4 regions of the Streptomyces sp. NPDC104106 genome follow, and region 4 is predicted to be linked to each of the others. Evidence: riboswitches for the same ligand, from Rfam matches in the RefSeq annotation. Region 4 holds a riboswitch; each other region holds the start of a gene.

Evidence for each region. A riboswitch is a leader RNA that binds a small molecule or an ion and turns the genes downstream of it on or off. The one in region 4 is predicted to bind cyclic di-AMP.
Region 1: linked by a shared signal. The riboswitch ahead of ACZ60X_RS31445 (transglycosylase family protein) and the one ahead of ACZ60X_RS17945 (M23 family metallopeptidase) in region 4 are both predicted to bind cyclic di-AMP.
Region 2: linked by a shared signal. The riboswitch ahead of ACZ60X_RS32165 (transglycosylase SLT domain-containing protein) and the one ahead of ACZ60X_RS17945 (M23 family metallopeptidase) in region 4 are both predicted to bind cyclic di-AMP.
Region 3: linked by a shared signal. The riboswitch ahead of ACZ60X_RS29230 (C40 family peptidase) and the one ahead of ACZ60X_RS17945 (M23 family metallopeptidase) in region 4 are both predicted to bind cyclic di-AMP.

What each region holds. Positions count from the first base shown of each region.
Region 1 covers NZ_JBVJMF010000016.1:92,100-96,763, reverse strand. Annotated here, with positions in the region: gene ACZ60X_RS31455 (cytochrome P450 family protein) at 1-562, shown strand, start outside; gene ACZ60X_RS31450 (transglycosylase family protein) at 731-1,855, shown strand; cyclic di-AMP (ydaO/yuaA leader) riboswitch at 2,038-2,212, shown strand; gene ACZ60X_RS31445 (transglycosylase family protein) at 2,217-2,927, shown strand; gene eno (phosphopyruvate hydratase) at 3,448-4,664, shown strand, end outside.
Region 2 covers NZ_JBVJMF010000017.1:33,320-37,983, forward strand. Annotated here, with positions in the region: gene ACZ60X_RS32160 (polyprenyl synthetase family protein) at 211-1,221, opposite strand; cyclic di-AMP (ydaO/yuaA leader) riboswitch at 2,071-2,253, shown strand; gene ACZ60X_RS32165 (transglycosylase SLT domain-containing protein) at 2,257-2,760, shown strand; gene ACZ60X_RS32170 (HAD family hydrolase) at 2,908-3,714, opposite strand; partial or broken gene ACZ60X_RS32175 (FAD-dependent oxidoreductase) at 3,817-4,664, opposite strand, start outside.
Region 3 covers NZ_JBVJMF010000014.1:123,465-128,128, reverse strand. Annotated here, with positions in the region: partial or broken gene ACZ60X_RS29235 (tellurite resistance/C4-dicarboxylate transporter family protein) at 1-572, opposite strand, end outside; gene ACZ60X_RS29230 (C40 family peptidase) at 728-1,906, opposite strand; cyclic di-AMP (ydaO/yuaA leader) riboswitch at 1,936-2,040, opposite strand; gene pcrA (DNA helicase PcrA) at 2,307-4,664, shown strand, end outside.
Region 4 covers NZ_JBVJMF010000007.1:21,303-25,966, forward strand. Annotated here, with positions in the region: gene ACZ60X_RS17940 (aldo/keto reductase) at 1-647, opposite strand, end outside; gene ACZ60X_RS17945 (M23 family metallopeptidase) at 716-1,741, opposite strand; cyclic di-AMP (ydaO/yuaA leader) riboswitch at 1,751-1,895, opposite strand; gene ACZ60X_RS17950 (PP2C family protein-serine/threonine phosphatase) at 2,058-3,314, opposite strand; tRNA gene ACZ60X_RS17955 (tRNA-Met) at 3,471-3,544, shown strand; gene ACZ60X_RS17960 (dihydrofolate reductase family protein) at 3,657-4,664, opposite strand, start outside.

The DNA.
Region 1 (4,664 bases), on a different contig from region 4:
CACCGAGAACGAGGCCGCGGCGATGGCCTTCATCCTGCTGTTCGCCGGTTTCGAGACGACCGTGAACCTGATCGGCAACGGCACCTACGCGCTGCTCACCCACCCCGGACAGCGCGGGCGGCTGCAGGACTCGCTGGCGCGGGGCGAACGGGATCTGCTGGAGACCGGCATCGAGGAACTGCTGCGCTACGACGGCCCGGTGGAGCTGGCCACCTGGCGGTTCGCCACCGAGCCGCTCAGCATCGGCGGCCAGGACATCGCGCCCGGCGACCCGGTGCTCGTGGTGCTCGCGGCGGCCGACCGGGACCCGGAGCGGTTCGCCGAGCCGGACGTGCTGGACCTCTCGCGCCGGGACAACCAGCACCTCGGCTACGGCCACGGCATCCACTACTGCCTGGGCGCGCCGCTCGCCCGCCTGGAGGGCCAGAGCGCGCTCGCCACCCTGCTCACCCGGCTGCCCGACCTGCGGCTCGCGGCCGATCCGGCCGATCTGCGCTGGCGCGGCGGACTCATCATGCGGGGCCTGCGCACGCTGCCGGTGGAGTTCACTCCGGTCCGCTGACGTCACGGGTCCGCCACAAACATGACAGCGGCTCAACTCTGTGATCTTCACGTGATCTGTGCGGCATTAACTTGTGACAAGTGATCGTCTGCCGATACGTTCACCCATCAGCGTGGCGACCGGCACCATCCGCCACGCCGTCCCTGCTGTCGCACGAAAGGTTTCCGCATGCTCTCCGGGAACGGTCGTCACCGTCGCCCCCGTCAGGCTCCGGCCCTCATCGTCGCGGCGGGAGTGACCGGCTCCGCCATCGCCATCCCGCTGCTCGGCGCCGCGAGCGCCCACGCGGCCGACGGCACCACGTGGGACAAGGTCGCCGAGTGCGAGAGCGGGGGTTCCTGGAGCGCGAACAGCGGCAACGGGTACTACGGCGGTCTGCAGATCTCGCAGGACGACTGGGACAAGTACGGCGGCACGCAGTACGCCGACAGCCCCGACCAGGCCAGCCGCAACCAGCAGATCGCCGTCGCCGAGAAGATCCTCGCCGACCAGGGCACCAAGCCGTGGACCATGTGCGCGCTGACCGCCGGGCTGACCTCCAACTCTGGTTCGGTCAAGGTCGACACGGGCGTCGGCGGCTCCGGCAACGGCAAGGGGTCGGGCGACGACTCCGCCTCGGCCGACACCTCCGACTCCTCCGGCCTGCCGGACGGCTCCGGGTCGGGGTCCGGCTCGGGTTCCGGGAGCGGCTCCGGTTCGGGCTCCCAGTCGGGCGCGAAGTCCGGCTCCGGCGCGGGTTCTTCCGTGGGCTCCGGCAGCACGGCCACGCCGGGCGCGAGCGAGGGTTCCGGCACGGCGTCGGGCGGGAAGCGTGACTCCGGCGGGACCGACACCCCCAAGTCCGACAAGACCGACAAGGCGGGTGCGTCCGGTTCTGCGGGAGCCGGAGGTTCCACCGGTTCGTCGGGCACCGGGAACGCGCCGGCGAGCGACAGTTCCCCGACGGCCGTCCCCGGAACCGACGAGTCGGACAATTCCCGCCAGAGTCCCGGCTCTTGGAGCCTCGTCGACACCGGAGCGCTCAGCAGTGGCGGACGTCACCGCGGGGACAGTGCGGACGAAAGCGCGGCAAACGGTCAGAACGCCACGTCCGCCGGCCGCCATGCGGGCAGCGGGCCGGCCACCTACACCGTCCGCGAGGGCGACACGCTCGCCTCCATCGCCGACTCCCTTGGCGTCGACGGCGGATGGCATGCGCTCTACGACGGCAACATCAAGGTGATAGGCGCCGACCCGAACCTCATCGCCGCCGGTCAGACGCTGGAAGTGGGTCGCGAAACGGGCGCGCGATAGCGGGAGTTGACGCCCCAGTTGATCGCTAATGTCCGGTTTGGCGAAAGTGTGGGATGAGTCTCAGAAGCCCTGATCGTCTTTGAAATTCCGTCGATCGCGTGTCTACGGTCAGGACCGCTCGTCACCACGAGCCCCGGCAGCCGCAACGCCGAATCCTGCCAGCGGTCGCCCGGGAACAGTCGTCGCGTCAAGCGCCGTAGGCAGGAGCGGGGGACCCAAGGTAGGCGCCGGAACCGGCAGTTGACGCCGGAACCGGCTTGGGGTGAAGCCGCAGGCCCGCGACAGCGGGCGTGCGGCCGGGCAACTCAACCGGCCCGAACCCGACAGCTCACCTCGCAGGCGTCGGTGAGGGGATCGATCCATGCTGTTCTCCGGCAAGGGCAAGCACCGTCGCCCGTCCAAGGCCACCCGCGTCATCGCGCTCGCCGGTGTCACCGGTGCCGCCGTCGCCGCCCCGCTGATGGCGGCCGGCAACGCCTCCGCCGCCACCGCCTCCGAATGGGACGCGGTCGCCCAGTGCGAGTCCGGCGGGAACTGGTCCATCAACACCGGCAACGGCTACTACGGTGGCCTGCAGTTCTCCGCCTCCACCTGGGCCGCGTACGGCGGCACCGCGTACGCCCCGCAGGCCAACCAGGCCGGCAAGGCGCAGCAGATCGCGGTCGCCGAGAAGGTCCTCGCCGCGCAGGGCAAGGGCGCCTGGCCGGTCTGCGGCACGGGGCTGTCCTCCGCCGCGTACAACGGCTCCGCCCCGAGCGCCGGCTCCAGCTCGTCGAGCAGCAGCTCCGCCGGCAGCGGCGCCGGCACCACCACCCGCTCCACCGACGGGCAGGCCGCCTCCCGCTCCGCCGAGCGCACGGCCCCGTCCGCGAGCAAGACCGTCACCACCCCGACCGGCAAGAAGGTCAAGAAGGGCGACGGCGAGTACAAGGTCGTCAAGGGTGACACCCTCAGCTCCATCGCCGAGAAGCACCAGGTGCGGGGCGGCTGGCAGAAGCTGTTCGAGCTGAACAAGGACATCATCGACAACGCCGACCTCATCTACCCGGGTCAGCAGCTGCACCTGAAGTGACATCCGGCTCCGGCCGGACCCGCAGGGCCCTCACATCCCCACCCCCCACACTGAGGACCCCGTGAGGGCCACCCCCCGTCCCCACGGGCTCCCCGCCCCGGCGCGTGTTCCCCCGTACGCGCCGGGGCGGGGTCTTTTCACCCCCACACCGCTCCCCCCGGCCCCCGGCGTTCCGCCGGGCCAACCCCGACGCCGCCCTCCGCGCCCGCCGCACGCCCGAGCCTTCCCCGCCCCGCCAGGTCGGTCCCGGCTCTCGCCCCCACCGCTCGCTCCGGCACTCGAACGCTCCGGCCGGCCAGGCCCCGCCCCCGGCGTCCGCCCCCGCCCCACTCGTTTGCCCGCTCTTCACCCGCGCCCCCCTTTGTTCCGCTGGTGAACAATGGGTACCGTCTGCGTGTCCCTCCCCGTCCACGGGGCGGTCGGTCGGTGGCTGATCCCCCGGAGACGGTTAGGCTCTAGTCGCAAGGCACAGCCGTAAGGCACACCACTTCGCAGTTCCAGCGTCACATCCAAGAAGGAGATGCTCGTGCCGTCCATCGACGTCGTCGTAGCCCGGGAAATCCTGGACTCCCGAGGCAACCCCACGGTCGAGGTCGAGGTCGGCCTCGACGACGGCAGCACGGGTCGTGCCGCCGTCCCGTCCGGCGCCTCCACCGGTGCCTTCGAGGCCATCGAGCTGCGCGACGGTGACCCGAACCGCTACCAGGGCAAGGGCGTCGAGAAGGCCGTCCTCGCCGTCATCGAGCAGATCGGCCCGGAGCTGGTCGGCTACGACGCCACCGAGCAGCGCCTGATCGACCAGGCCATGTTCGACCTGGACGCCACGGACAACAAGGGCTCCCTCGGCGCCAACGCCATCCTCGGCGTCTCGCTGGCCGTGGCCCACGCCGCCTCCGAGGCCTCCGACCTGCCGCTGTTCCGCTACCTCGGTGGCCCGAACGCGCACCTGCTGCCCGTCCCGATGATGAACATCCTGAACGGCGGCTCGCACGCCGACTCCAACGTGGACATCCAGGAGTTCATGATCGCCCCCGTAGGTGCGGAGTCCTTCTCCGAGGCCCTGCGCTGGGGCGCCGAGGTCTACCACACGCTGAAGAAGGTCCTGAAGAGCAAGGGCCTGTCCACCGGCCTCGGCGACGAGGGCGGCTTCGCCCCCAACCTGGAGTCCAACCGCGCCGCCCTGGACCTCATCCTGGAGGCCGTCAAGGAGGCCGGTTACGTCCCCGGCGAGCAGATCGCCCTCGCGCTCGACGTCGCCGCCTCCGAGTTCTACAAGGACGGCAAGTACCTCTTCGAGGGCAAGGAGCGCTCCGCCGCCGAGATGACGGAGTACTACGAGGAGCTGGTGGCGGCCTACCCGCTGGTCTCCATCGAGGACCCGCTGTTCGAGGACGACTGGGCCGGCTGGAAGGTCATCACCGACCGCCTCGGTGACAAGGTCCAGCTCGTCGGCGACGACCTGTTCGTCACCAACCCCGAGCGCCTCGCCCGCGGCATCGAGGAGGGCACCGCCAACGCCCTGCTCGTGAAGGTGAACCAGATCGGCTCGCTGACCGAGACCCTGGACGCCGTCGAGCTGGCCCAGCGCAACGGCTTCAAGTGCATGATGTCCCACCGCTCCGGCGAGACCGAGGACGTCACCATCGCCGACCTCGCCGTCGCCACCAACTGCGGCCAGATCAAGACCGGCGCCCCGGCCCGCTCCGAGCGCGTCGCCAAGTACAACCAGCTGCTGCG
Region 2 (4,664 bases), on a different contig from region 4:
AGGAAGCGTCAGACCACGGAGCCAACTCCGTGTACGACTGGGGTATGACACTCAGGGGCGCCCGTCCCGGGGACCCCTAGGGGCCGGGCCGGGCCGCACGGCCAGGACAGGACACCGTACGGCCGATTGCCGGGTGGTTGGACACGTCAGTCGCGCGCCGCCGCCCCGCCGCTGGAGGACCAGCCGTGCGCCGCCGCAGGCCGGGAGGCGTCAGCCCGCGCGGTGCACCACCGCGTCGCACAGCTCCTGCAGCGCCGCCTTGGCATCGCACTCCCGCAGCGGCGACAGCGCCGCCCGCGCCTCCTCCGCGTACCGCACGGTGTCGCGGCGGGCCTGCTCCAGCGCGGGGTGCGCGCGCAGCTTGGTCAGCGCCTCGGCGTGCCGGGCGTCGTCGCTGAGGTCGGAGTCGAGCAGCTCGCACAGCGCGAGGTCCTCGGGCAGCCGGAGCCGGGCCGCGCGCTCACGCAGCCGGAGCACGGGCAGGGTCGCGATGCCCTCGCGCAGGTCGGTGCCCGGGGTCTTGCCGGACTCGCGCGAGTCGGAGGCGATGTCCAGGACGTCGTCGGCGAGCTGGAAGGCGACACCGAGCCGCTCGCCGTACTGGGTGAGCACGTCGACGACCGTCTCGTCGGCGCCCGACATCATCGCGCCGAACCGGCACGACACCGCGACCAGGGAGCCGGTCTTGCCGCCGAGCACGTCGAGGTAGTGCTCGACCGGGTCACGGCCGTCCGAGGGACCGGCAGTCTCCAGGATCTGGCCCGTGACCAGCCGCTCGAACGCGAGGGCCTGCACCCGGACCGCCTCGGGGCCGAGGTCGGCGAGGATCTGGGAGGCGCGGGCGAACAGGAAGTCGCCGGTGAGCACCGCGACGGAGTTGCCCCAGCGGGTGTTGGCGCTGTCCACGCCGCGCCGCACGGCGGCCTCGTCCATGACGTCGTCGTGGTACAGCGTGGCGAGGTGGGTCAGCTCCACCACGACGGCCGACGGCACGATGCCCGGCGCGTAGGGGTCGCCGAACCGTGCCGCGAGCATCACGAGCAGCGGGCGGAACCGCTTCCCGCCGGCCCGTACGAGGTGCTGCGCGGCCTCCGTGATGAACGGGACCTCGCTCTTGGTGGCTTCGAGCAAGCCTTCCTCGACAGCCGCCAATCCGGCCTGGACATCGGCTTCGAGAGCCTGGTCCCGCACGCTCAGCCCGAACGGCCCGACGACGGTCACGAGGGGTCTCCTGTCTGCTGGTGTCTGCTGGCGATTACACGGTTTGTCGATAGGTCGCTGCCATCACTCAAGTCAGCGTATCCGGTCCTGTTTCGATCACCGATAGCGCCCACCGGTCCAGCCTGGGCGGTATTGGATCATGACCGGTATGTTTTTGATCAGATGGTAAGAACGGACATTTATCGACTTAACAGGAAGCCTCGCTCTTTGTCGCCAACCGGAAGGCGAGCGGAGTAACACCTCCACCCCGTCCCCGGTCGATCACCTCCGCCACGACAACGACGGGCACGCCATCCCCGGTTCCATCCCCCCGTCGGCGCACCGCACCGCTCCGGCGCCCGACCCGCAGCAGCTCCCCAGCACCCGACGCACCCTCCTCCGATTCACCCGCCGCACGCACTCCTTCCGTTCACCCGCCGGGTGCGCCCCTTCCGGCCGGCGCTCCTCCCAGTCGCCCGCCGATCACCTCACACCCACCTCTCACCCCCGCCCGACACCCCCCGGCACCCCCATCGCCCCCCCATCCAGCCCCCTGCCCCCACCTCCCCTGCCGCGCGCACCACCACACCGAGCCGGAATCCCAGATGACCGATTTGCCAGGATTTGATATTTCGTGAGTTGGGTCACGACCCCCCACTTCGCGCCCTCTTCACACACCGACCGCCCCACCACCCGTTCCCCCTTGCCCGGACGGCGAGTTGAGGATTGGCATCCGCAAAGGATCAAGCACCCCATAGGGGATTGATCAAGGTCAAATGGGGCGCCATGTGAATCCGGTACTTGTTCCCGGCATGTGCTCTCGCATACGTTCCCGCTCGCCGGGCGGACGCCGAATCCTGCCGCCGCCCGCATAACCATCCGCGAACTCATTCGTACGGCAGGAGCGGGGGACCCAGGTAAGTCGCCGGGCCGGTCGGCACATGTCGCACCGGAACGGCTAGGGGTTAAGCCACGCCTTCTCACGAAGGCACGGCCGGGCACCTCCCCGCCCGAACCCGACAGCTCACCTCGCAGGCGACGGAGAGGAACTTCGCCATGCCTGCTGCCGCTCAGCACCGCCGTACCCGGACCAGCCGTCTCATGCGCACCGTCGCCGCCGCCGGCACCGGTGCCGCCGTCCTCGCGCTGCCTCTCATCGGCGCCACCAGCGCCTCCGCCGCCACCGGCACCACCAAGACGGCCGTCACCACCAAGGCCCTCGTCGCCACCGCCGGGTACTCGAACAACCTCGACGGCTGGATCCGCGAGTCCCTCGCGATCATGGCCCAGAAGGGCATCCCGGGCACCTACAACGGCATCTACCGCAACATCATGCGGGAGTCCTCCGGCAACCCGCTGGCCATCAACAACTGGGACTCCAACGCCGCCGCCGGCATCCCCTCCAAGGGCCTGCTCCAGGTCATCGACCCGACCTTCCGGGCCTACCACGTGGCCGGCACCTCCTTCAACCCGTACGACCCGGTCGCGAACATCACCGCGGCCTGCAACTACGCCGCCGCGCGCTACGGCTCCATCGACAACGTCTCCAGCGCGTACTGAGACACCGGCGCCACGGGCCGGGACACCACAGCCCGTGACGCGGAGGCCCGCGCGGTCGTCTGACACAGGGTGGTCTGCCACAGGGGCCGCCCTGGCCGGACGCTGCTGACCGGCGCGTGCCGGTATGCCGGTCAGCCGATGCGTCGGTCAGCCGGCCGGGAGCAGTCTTTCGAGGACGACGGCGACGCCGTCGTCCTCGTTCGACAAGGTGATCTCGTCGGCCACCGCCTTGAGTTCGGGATGCGCGTCGGCCATGGCGACCCCATGCCCCGCCCACTCGAACATCGGGATGTCGTTGGGCATGTCCCCGAACGCCACGGCCTGCCCGGCGCCGACCCCCAGTCGCTCGGCGGCCAGCGCGAGCCCGGTCGCCTTGGTCACCCCGCACGGCTGGAGCTCCACGGTCCCGGGCCCCGACATCGTGACCGTCGCCAGCGGACCCACCACCGCGCGCGCGACCGCCGCCAACTCGTCGTCGGACAGGACGGCGTGGCGCAGCAGCACCTTGCTGATCGGCTCGCACCACAGGTCGTCGCGCCGGCCGACCCGGACCGAGGGCAGGGTCGGGTGCGGCATCCGGTAGCCGGGCTCGATCAGCGTGAGCCCGTCGACACCGTCCTGGTCCACGGCCGCGTAGACCTGCCCCACCTCGGCCTCGATCTTGCCGAGCGCTTCCTCGGCCAGTTCACGGTCCAGCCGCACCGACCACAGCAGGCGGCCGCTTCCGGCGTCGTAGACCTGCGCGCCCTGGCCGCACACCGCGAGCCCGCCGCACCCGAGGTGCGCGAGCAGCGGCCGTACCCGCGGGGCCGGGCGGCCCGTCACCACCAGATGGCGGGCGCCGACCCGCGCCGCCCGCGCGAGCACGGCGAGCGTCCGGCCGGAGACCGTGTCGTCGCCGCGCAGCAGCGTTCCGTCCAGGTCAGTGGCGATCAGTGCATATGCGGCTGCCATGTTCAGAGAATACGGACGCGGCGCCGGTCCGACTCACCTTGTCATGCTGCGCACTTACGTGCTCATCAGCCCCAAGTGCCGTCTTTCAGCCACACGACGGTGTCAGCCGTGGGCCGCTGCCAGGTGGCGCGCCAGGCGCGGGGAGGCGAACTCGGTGCCGCACACGAAGCGCATCACCGGGCCGTACGACGCCGCCGCCGGCAGGCCGGTGAAGCACAGGCCGGGGACGGAGGACACGTAGCCGGGGCCGAGCTTCGGCGCGCCACGGCTCACCTCGAGGCCGGTGCGCAGTCCGGGGCCGAGGAAGTCCAGCGCGGCGATGTCGACGCGGTAGCCCGTGGCCGCGATGACGTGGCCGGCGGTGAGCCGCTCCGTACGGGCCGCCGTGCGTGCGGACGGTGAGCACGGGGCTGCCGTCCTGCGCGTGCGCGCCCACGATCCGCTCGACCTCCCGCACCTGTACGGCGCCCTCGAACCGCTCGCGCAGCCACCAGGCGCCGAGCGGCCCGAGGACCCGGCGGACCAGGTAGTGGCGGGCGGCTTCGGGCAGGTGGCGGTAGGGGTGCGGGTAGTAGCTGAGCGCCCACAGCGACCAGGCGCGGCCGAAGGGGGACTCGGGGCGCAGCCTCGGCTGCTCCCAGGGCGGCGCGCCGAAGGCCACCCGGCCCCGGCCGCGCGCGACGACACGCACGCGTGCGCCCGCTTCCGCGGCGAGCGTCGCCGTCTCCAGCGCGGACTGGCCGGCGCCGGCCACGATCAGCTCCTGACCGGCGAACCGGCTGAGATCGTGGTGCTGGGAGCTGTGCGAGAGCGGGCCGAGGCCGCGGGTCCGTCGGGTGCCCCGCCCGCCAGCTCAGCCGGAAGACGGGCGAGGCCGGACAGCCCGGTGGCGACGACCACCGCGCGTGCGGTGCACAACTCACTCGAGCCCAGTTTCAGTTCGAAGCCAC
Region 3 (4,664 bases), on a different contig from region 4:
TCGCCGGCCCCCACCAGCACCTGGCGCATGTCGAAGCGCGTGAGCGCCAGGGCGTAGAGCAGCAGCCCCAGCCAGCACAGCACCAGCGCGGTGTGCGCGAGCCACGCCGCCCGCTCCGCCGCCGCCGGCGTGGCCGCCAGCACGGCCGGTCCCTCGGTCGCCACGCAGCACAGGAAGACCGCCCCCGGCATGCGCGGCGTCCAGCGGCTCACGACGAGCGGGAGCAGCACCAGCCAGAGCAGCGCGGCGAGTGCCAGCAGCGCCCCGGCCAGGGTGTGCCGGCCCAGTGGCACGAGCCGGCTGCGCAGCACGGTCGTCCCCGCGACGGCGCTGAGCGCCACCGGCTTCCTGGCCTCGGCCAGCCACCGCCCCCGGTCGCGGACCAGCCGCAGGACGAAGTCGGCGGCCGGCGCCGCCCAGGCGACACCGGCGAGGACCAGCGTCACCCGGGACACCGTCTCGGCGCCGGCCAGTGACAGCCCCGTCGACACGATGCCCGTCGCCATCACGGCGGACCCGGCCGCGGGCGGCCGTTCCGCCCACCATGCGCGCAGAGCCGAGATGCCGGACACGCGCCGATGCTAGGCAGCCGCGCGCGTCCCCCGGCGAAGGCCACGCGCGCGTGGGCGGGAAAACACCGGTACGCGCGCGTGGCACGGCTGTGAAGGCAAAGGCAACGGTGGGTGTGTGCGCGTGCGCCGGCGCTGCCGGTGCATGGCGTAAGGGCTCAGCCCGGGCGGACCACGCTGTGGATGATCGATTCGCCGCCGTAGTACACCGACTCCTCGCGGACGTACGCGCCCGGTTCGGGGGCGTGGATCATCATGCCGTCGCCGATGTGGACGCCGACGTGGCTGATGTCGTCGTAGAAGAAGATCAGATCGCCGGGGCGCGCGTTCGCCAGGGAGACCGTGGTGCCGGCGTCGACCTGGTCGTACGTGGTGCGCGGCAGCGTGACGCCGGCCGCCTTCCAGGCGGCCTGGGTCAGGCCCGAGCAGTCGTAGGAGCCCGGCCCGGTGGCGCCCCACACGTACGGCTTGCCGATCTGGGCGCGGGCGAAGGCGATGGCCTTCTCGGCCTTCGCGTCGTAGGCGCCGGAGGAGCCGGCGGACCCGGAGGACCCCGACGAGGCGGAGCCGGTCGAGCCCGTGCCGGAGGATCCGCCCGCGTCGGCCGGGCCGTTCCGCTGCCGGGCCGCGGCCTGCTGCTGCGCCGGCTCCGCCACCCTGCGTGCCGCCTCCTGCTGCCTGGCCTGCTCGATCTTCGCCAGCCGTGCTTCCTCCTCGGCCGTGAGCTGGGACAGCAGCTCGCGCGCGGAGGCGAGTTTTCTCTGGACCGTGGCCTTGGCGGTCTGCAGGTCGTGCTGCGACTCGGTCAGCGTCCGCAGGCTCTCGGCCGCCTCCCGCCGCTTCTTCATGGTGGCGGCATGCTCGCCGGTGTAGGCGTCGACCGCGCTCTTCTCGCGCGAGGTCAGCCGGTTCATCAGCTGGGTCCGGTCGAAGTAGCCCTGCGGGCCGTCCGCCAGCAGGAAGGTGGCGGTGCCGGGCGCGGCGGCGCCGGTACGGTACTGGGCGGTGGCGAAGGAACCCAGCTCCTCGCGGGCCCTGTCGAGGCGGTCGGTGCGGCGGGCGACCTCCTGCCGGAGGGCGTCGACGCGCCCGCGCTGCCTGCCGGTGCGCTCCTTGGCCGCGTCGTACTTCTCGGTCGCCGACTCCGCCTGCCGGTACAGGTCGTCGACCTTCTTCTCCACCTCCTCCGGACTCGGCCGGGCGTGGTCGGTGCCCGGGACGGCCTCGGCGGTCTGGGACAGCACGGCCATGGAGGTGAGGGCGGCGGTGGCGATGGCGGGGGTGCGCAGACCCGCCGGGCCGGCCCCGCCGGGGCGGGGCTTGCGGTGCGACGCCAAGACAGGCGACTCCTTCCCATGCGCCGCCTACCGGGTTGGCTGTCGGGTTCGGGCGGCGGTTCGGAAGGGTTGCCCTACGGCGTCGTCCCGGACGGGAGTCGGCCGATTCACCCCGAGATCGGTGGGTCCCCGGCTCCGGGCGCCCTGCGGGGCGGGCCGGACTCGGCGGGGGCCGCGCACGCGGCCCGACGGCAAACTAGCCAACTCGTGTGACTGGTGTGAAGGTTGGCGCGTGATATGTCCGATACATTTTCGTGACCCGAGGTCCGGATCACGCGGCTGTCATCGGGCGATTCCGCAGTGTGAGGGGAGTTCGTCCCAGGTTCTGCCCTCCGCCCGCGGGGCCGTCTTCCCGGGACGGCGACCGGTTGTCAGTGCGGCGCCCTAGACTCGGAGAGCGATGAGCAGCCTCTTTGACGACAGCTTCCTGGCGGACCTCCAGCCCCCTCGCGGGCACGAGGAGGAGCCTCCGCCACCGCCCGAGGACGATCACGCTCCGGAGCCGGTTCCGGACGATCTGTTCGGCGGGAAGTTCGACGTGCCGCCGGACCGGGACACCCACTACCGCGACGGCGCCCCGCGTCCCCCGATCGACACGGCGGCGCTGCTGCAGGGGCTGAACGACAACCAGCGCGCCGCGGTCGTGCACGCCGGCTCCCCGCTGCTCATCGTCGCCGGCGCCGGCTCCGGCAAGACCCGGGTGCTCACCCACCGCATCGCCCACCTGCTCGCCGAGCGCGGCGTCCACCCGGGCCAGATCCTCGCGATCACCTTCACCAACAAGGCCGCGGGCGAGATGAAGGAGCGCGTCGAGCAGCTCGTCGGCCCGCGCGCGAACGCGATGTGGGTGATGACCTTCCACAGCGCGTGCGTGCGCATCCTGCGCCGGGAGTCGAAGAAGCTCGGATTCACCTCGTCGTTCTCGATCTACGACGCGGCCGACAGCAAGCGCCTGATGGCCCTGGTCTGCCGCGACCTGGACCTCGACCCCAAGCGCTTCCCGCCCAAGTCCTTCAGCGCCAAGATCAGCAACCTGAAGAACGAGCTGATCGACGAGGAGGACTTCGCCGCCCAGGCCGCCGACGGCTTCGAGAAGACCCTCGCGCAGGCGTACGCGCTCTACCAGTCGCGGCTGCGCGAGGCCAACGCGCTCGACTTCGACGACCTGATCATGACGACGGTCAACCTGCTGCGCGCCTTCCCGGACGTCGCCGAGCACTACCGCCGCCGCTTCCGGCACGTCCTGGTCGACGAGTACCAGGACACCAACCACGCCCAGTACGCGCTCGTGCGCGAACTCGTCGGGACCGCCGAGCGCTCCGCGCAGGACGCCGACACCCCGCCGAGCGCGTACGACATCCCGCCCGCCGAACTGTGCGTCGTCGGTGACGCGGACCAGTCGATCTACGCCTTCCGGGGCGCGACGATCCGCAACATCCTCCAGTTCGAGGAGGACTACCCGAACGCGACCACGATCCTGCTGGAGCAGAACTACCGCTCCACGCAGACGATCCTGAGCGCGGCCAACGCGGTCATCGAGCGCAACGAGTCCCGCCGCCCGAAGAACCTGTGGACCAACGCCGGCCAGGGCGCCCGGATCACCGGTTACGTCGCCGACACCGAGCACGACGAGGCGCAGTTCGTCGCCGACGAGATAGACCGCCTGGTCGACGCGGGCGACGCCAAGGCGGGCGACGTCGCCGTCTTCTACCGCACCAACGCGCAGTCCCGTGTCTTCGAAGAGGTCTTCATCCGCGTCGGCCTGCCCTACAAGGTCGTCGGCGGAGTCCGCTTCTACGAGCGCAAGGAGGTCCGGGACGTCCTCGCCTACCTGCGCGTCCTCGCCAACCCCGAGGACTCGGTGCCGCTGCGCCGCATCCTCAACGTGCCCAAGCGGGGCATCGGCGAGCGCGCCGAGGCGATGATCGACGCCCTCTCCCAGCGCGAGAAGATCAGCTTCCCGCAGGCGCTCAAGCGCGTGGACGAGGCGTACGGCATGGCCGCGCGCTCCACGAACGCGGTCAAGCGGTTCAACACGCTGATGGAGGACCTGCGCACGATCGTCGAGTCCGGCGCCGGCCCGGCCACGGTGCTGGAGGCGGTGCTGGAACGCACCGGCTACCTGGCCGAGTTGCAGGCCTCCACCGACCCGCAGGACGAGACCCGTATCGAGAACCTTCAGGAACTCGCGGCCGTGGCCCTGGAGTTCGAGCAGGAGCGCGCCGAGGGCGAGCAGGGCACGCTCGCGGACTTCCTGGAGCAGGTGGCCCTCGTCGCCGACTCCGACCAGATCCCCGACGAGGACGACGAGGGCTCCGGCGTCATCACGCTGATGACCCTGCACACCGCCAAGGGTCTGGAGTTCCCGGTCGTCTTCCTGACCGGCATGGAGGACGGCGTCTTCCCCCACATGCGCGCCCTCGGCCAGACCAAGGAGCTGGAGGAGGAGCGGCGCCTTGCCTACGTCGGCATCACGCGCGCGCGTGAGCGGCTGTATCTCACGCGCTCGGCGCTGCGCAGCGCCTGGGGCCAGCCGTCGTACAACCCGCCCTCCCGCTTCCTGGAGGAGATCCCGGCCGCCCACGTGGAGTGGAAGCGGACGGGCGCGGCCGCGCCGCTCTCCTCCGGCCCGGCCTCCGGGATCGCCGCCTCGCTGTCCTCCTCCCGCTCGCGCTCCTCGGCGGCGGGCGCGTCCGGGTTCGCCACGCGGCGCGCCCAGGACAAGCCGGTCGTGTCGCTGGCGGTCGGCGACCGCGTC
Region 4 (4,664 bases):
CCCGCGGCGAGGGAGAAGTACGGCACCGCGGACAGGTTCTCCTTGGCGGCCAGGTCCTGCAGCTCGCCCTCGTAGGTGTCGCGGGAGACCAGGTTGTAGTGCGGTTGGAGGGCGACGTAGCGGGCCAGGCCCTCGCGCTCGGAGAAGTCGAGGGAGGCCTGAAGGCGCTCGGGGCTGATGTTGGAGGCGGCGATGTGCCGGACCTTGCCCGCCCGCACCAGCTCGTCGAGGGCGCCGATGATCTCCTCGACCGGGATCTCGGGCTTGTCGAAGTGCGTGTAGTAGAGGTCGATGTGGTCGGTGCCCAGGCGGCTCAGGGACGCGTCGGCGGCCGCCTTGATGTTGGCGGCGGACAGGCCCTGGAACTTCGGGTGCTGGCTGACCTTGGTGGCGATGACGACGTCGTCGCGGTTGCCGCGGGCCTTGAGCCACTTGCCGATGACCGTCTCGGACTCGCCGCCCTCGTTGCCCTCGACCCAGGCGGAGTAGGCGTCGGCGGTGTCGATGAAGTTGCCGCCCGCGGCCGTGTAGGCGTCGAGCACGGCGAAGGAGGTCTCCTCGTCGGCGGTCCAGCCGAAGACGTTGCCGCCGAGGGAGAGGGGGAAGACCTGGAGGTCCGAGGAACCGAGTGTGCGCAAGGAAGTCATGCTCTACGTCAACACCGGCGGCAGATGATCGCATTCCGCCGCCGGTGTGAATTTCCGCGCCGGACCGGTCAGGGGTTGAGGCCCTTGTCCCGCAGCCACGCCGCCGGGTCGATGCCGGTGGGCTGGCCGCCCGGGTGGACCTCCAGGTGCAGGTGCGGGCCGGTGACGTTGCCGGTGGCGCCGATGCGGCCGATGACGTCGCCGGTGGAGACCTTCTGGCCGACCGAGACGTTGATCGAGGACTGGTGGCAGAACCACAGCTCGGTGCCGTCGTCCAGCGTCAGGACGGTGCGGTAGCCGTAGGCGCCGGCCCAGCCCGCCTCGGTGATCGTGCCACCGTGGACGGCCTTGATCAGGGTGCCGGTGGGGGCGGCGAAGTCGAGGCCGGTGTGGTAGCCGGAGGACCACATCGCGCCGGGCTGACCGAAGGTGCCGGTGATCGTGTACGACACGACGGGCAACTGGTACTGCTTGGCCAGCTCGGCCAGCCGCGCGGTCTCGGCGGCCTTCTCGGCGTCGGCCTGCGCCTTGTCCTTGGCGGCCGCCGCCTTGGCGGCGGCGTCCTTCTCGGCCTTGGCGGCGGCGTCGGCGGTCTGCTTCTCGGCGGCGGCGAGCGCGGCGGCGGTGGCCTTGCTGTCGGCCCTGCTCTGCTGGTGCTCGGCCTGGGCCATGATCCGGTTGCGCAGGGCCTCCCCCGCGTCGCCGGCCTTGCCGCTGTCGGTGGTCGCGCCGACGTCGGAGAGCCCGGTGGCGGTGGTCTTCGACGCCTCCGAGGAGCCGCCGCCGTCGAAGAGGTGGCTCACGGAGTCTGGCAGGGAGATGGAGACCGGGGGCTTGCCGGTGTGGGCACTGGCCATGCCGCCCGCGCCGACGGCGGCCATGACGCCGACGCCGAGGACGGTGGAGCTGCGGGCGAAGCCGCCGCGCTGCTTGGCGACACGGTGCCGGCCACGGACCCGGTCGACGGAGTCCTCGGTGGGGTTCCACTCCTCCCAGGGGCCCTCTTCGGCGCGGTAGGAGCCGTAGGCGAAGGCCTCGGGCTCGGCGGACGCCGGTATGTACGGGGCTTCTGGGGCAGGCCGGTTGGACGCCACGCGGGCGTACTCCTTTCCTTCCGTCGCCTACCGGGTTAGCTGACGGGTTCGGAGCAGGAAGGTCTCCTACGCGCGTATACCGGGCGGTATCCGCGTGATTCACCCCAAGGTGGTGGTTCCCCGGTTCCCTTGCGGGATTCGGCGCGTGCGCACGGAGCCGCCTCTTGTGGCGGCTGGGACGACCGCGCTGCGTTATCGAACGTTAATAGACTTGCGAGTCACTTTCCAAGCCGTTGGGCTTGATCGTTAACGTTCCCGGCCGGGACTTATCATCCACGAACCCTGCAAAACGGATGGGTTGGCGAGGGTTCAGGAGTCACGGCAGTTTTGATGGTGTCTCAGGTGTCATGCGGACGGCGGTCACCCGGTCACCATCCGTGAACCCCGGGAACCCCTGCGGGTGCCGTACGGCGAGCAGCGCCATGTCGTCGGCCATCCCGCCGCCGGAGTGCCGCCGCACCTCCTCGGCGAGCGCGTCGACCAGGTCCGCCGGGTCGCGGAAGAGGCGCCCCGCGAGCCGCCGTTCGGGGTCGAAGAACCGGCCGTGGCGGTTGCGGGCCTCGGACAGCCCGTCGGTGTACAGCAGCAGGGTGGAGCCGTCCGGGAAGGGTGCCTCGATGGCCCGGTCCGGCCACATCCCCAGGTCGCTCATGCCGAGCGGCAGCGCGGCCTCGGCGGCCGCCAGGGTGTGCGGCGCGCCGTCGGCGGACAGCAGCAGCGGGGGCGGATGACCCCGGTTGACGATGCGTACGAGCCCGTCGCCGTGCGGGAGTTCGGCGAGGACGGCGGTGGTGAAGCCCTCGAAGGCGTCGATGCCGTCGCGCCGGGTGCCCTCGCGGGCCAGTGCGCGCTCCAGCCGCTGGGCCACCGCCTCCAGCGTGTCCTCCTGCTCGGCGGCCTCCCGGAACGCGCCGATCACCACGGCGACGGCGGCCACCGCGCCCATGCCCTTGCCGCGCACGTCCCCGACGATCAGCCGGACGCCGTGCGGGCTGTCCTGCACCGCGTACAGGTCGCCGCCGATGAACGCGTCCTGCCGGGCCGCCTCGTAACGGGCGGCGATCTCGAAGCCGCCGATCCGCGCGGCGGGCTCCGGCAGTACGGCCCGCTGGGCGGCCTCGGCGATCTCCCGGGCGGAGGCCAGCCGCCGGTCGCCGATCCGCACCACCCGGTTGATCGCCACCGCCAGCAGGGCGACGCTGGTCACGGTGACGACGTCCGTGACGACGCCGACGGCCGGGTGCTCGCCGCCCTGGGCCCGCACCGCGAACATCGCGGCGACGGCCGCGACGCCGGTCAGCACGGTGGTGCGCAGCGCGGACAGGGGCGCGGCGATCAGCGGGGCGGCGGTGAAGAACGGAACGGCGGTGAACTCCCTCGGCGTGAGCAGGCCGTACAGCACCCCGCCGGCGATCAGCAGCGCGGGCAGGGCGCGGGCCGGCCGGCGGAGGGGGAAGCGGTGCGGGCGCGGGGGCGCCGGCTCGTCGCCGAGCCCCGGGTCGGGCACGGGGTCGCCGGGAAGCCTGCCCCCCGCCCTGGCATACGGGCTCTCCTCCACCTCTCCAGGGCCCACCGCGCGTCTCCCACGTGTCCGACGTACGACCAGCCTGACGGCCCGCGGCCCGCCGGGCGACCTCGGTGGGCCGAGCGGATGACGGGCTCCGGGGGCGTCTTGATCAGCCGATGTGCAAAGTGCCGCGCGGATGGCGTACAGTAGTGAACACAACGACGCGGGGTGGAGCAGCTCGGTAGCTCGCTGGGCTCATAACCCAGAGGTCGCAGGTTCAAATCCTGTCCCCGCTACTGAAGACTCAGGGCCCGGAATCCATCGGATTCCGGGCCCTGAGTGCTGTCGGGGCTCTTTCGGGTGCGGCGGGGGCGCCCCGGGCAGCGGCGGGGGCGCCCGTGGGGTGACTTACGCCACCAGATGCCTGTTCGGCGCCTTGGCCCGCTCCTCGTACTCCCCCAGTACGACGACCTCGGCTCCCCCCTTGGCCAGCACGCCGGTCCCGTCGGCCGCCGCCACGAACGTGTCCGGTTCGCGCCACGCGGTGACCACCCGCCGCACCCCCGCCCGAAGGATCAGCTCGGAGCACGGCGCCGGCCGCGACGCGCGCCGGGCGCACGGCTCCAGGCTGCTGTAGACCGTGGCCCCGGGCAGCCGCGGCTCGGCCGGGTCGATCTTCGCCAGCGCGGCCTCCTCCGCGTGGACCACCGGGTCGTCGCCCTCGCGGGAGTGGCCGCGGGCCAGCTCCGTGCCGTCGGCCGCGACCACCACCGCGCCGACGCTGAACGCCGTCTCGGAGGGCGGGCACAGCGCGGCGAGGTCGCAGGCGGTGCGCAGCCAGTGGCGGTCGGCGGCGGTGGGCGCGGGTCCGGTGCCGGGGGCGGTGGGCTCGTAGCGCATGAGGACCACGTCCTCGATCCGGCGGGTCTCGGTCAGGCGCAGCCGGCCCGCCTGGTACGCACCGGGGCCGAACAGGCGCGGGGCCGCCGGGTCGCCGACGAGGAGCGGGGCGAGGACCAGCTGGAGCTCGTCGGCGAGGCCCTGCTGGAGCAGCTGGGTGTGGACCGTGCCGCCGCCCTCCACCATCAGGCGCCGCACACCGCGCACGGCGTGCAGGTGCTCCAGCAGGGCCCGCCAGTCGAGGCCGGGGCCGAGCGGTACGACGTCGGCGGTGCCGCCGAGGAGGCGGCCGGCGCGCTCGGCGCCTGCGTCGGTGGTGTAGACGACCTTCTCGCCGCCGGTGTGCCAGAAGTGGGCGGCCGGATCGAGGTCGCCGGAGGCGGTGACGGTCACCTTCAGGGGGTAGGCGGGCTTGCCCTCGCTCACCCGGGCGGCACGGCGCTCGGCGGAGTTGACCAGCAGGCGCGGGTTGTCCGCGCGGATCGTGCCGGCGCCGACGAGGATGGCGTCGGACGC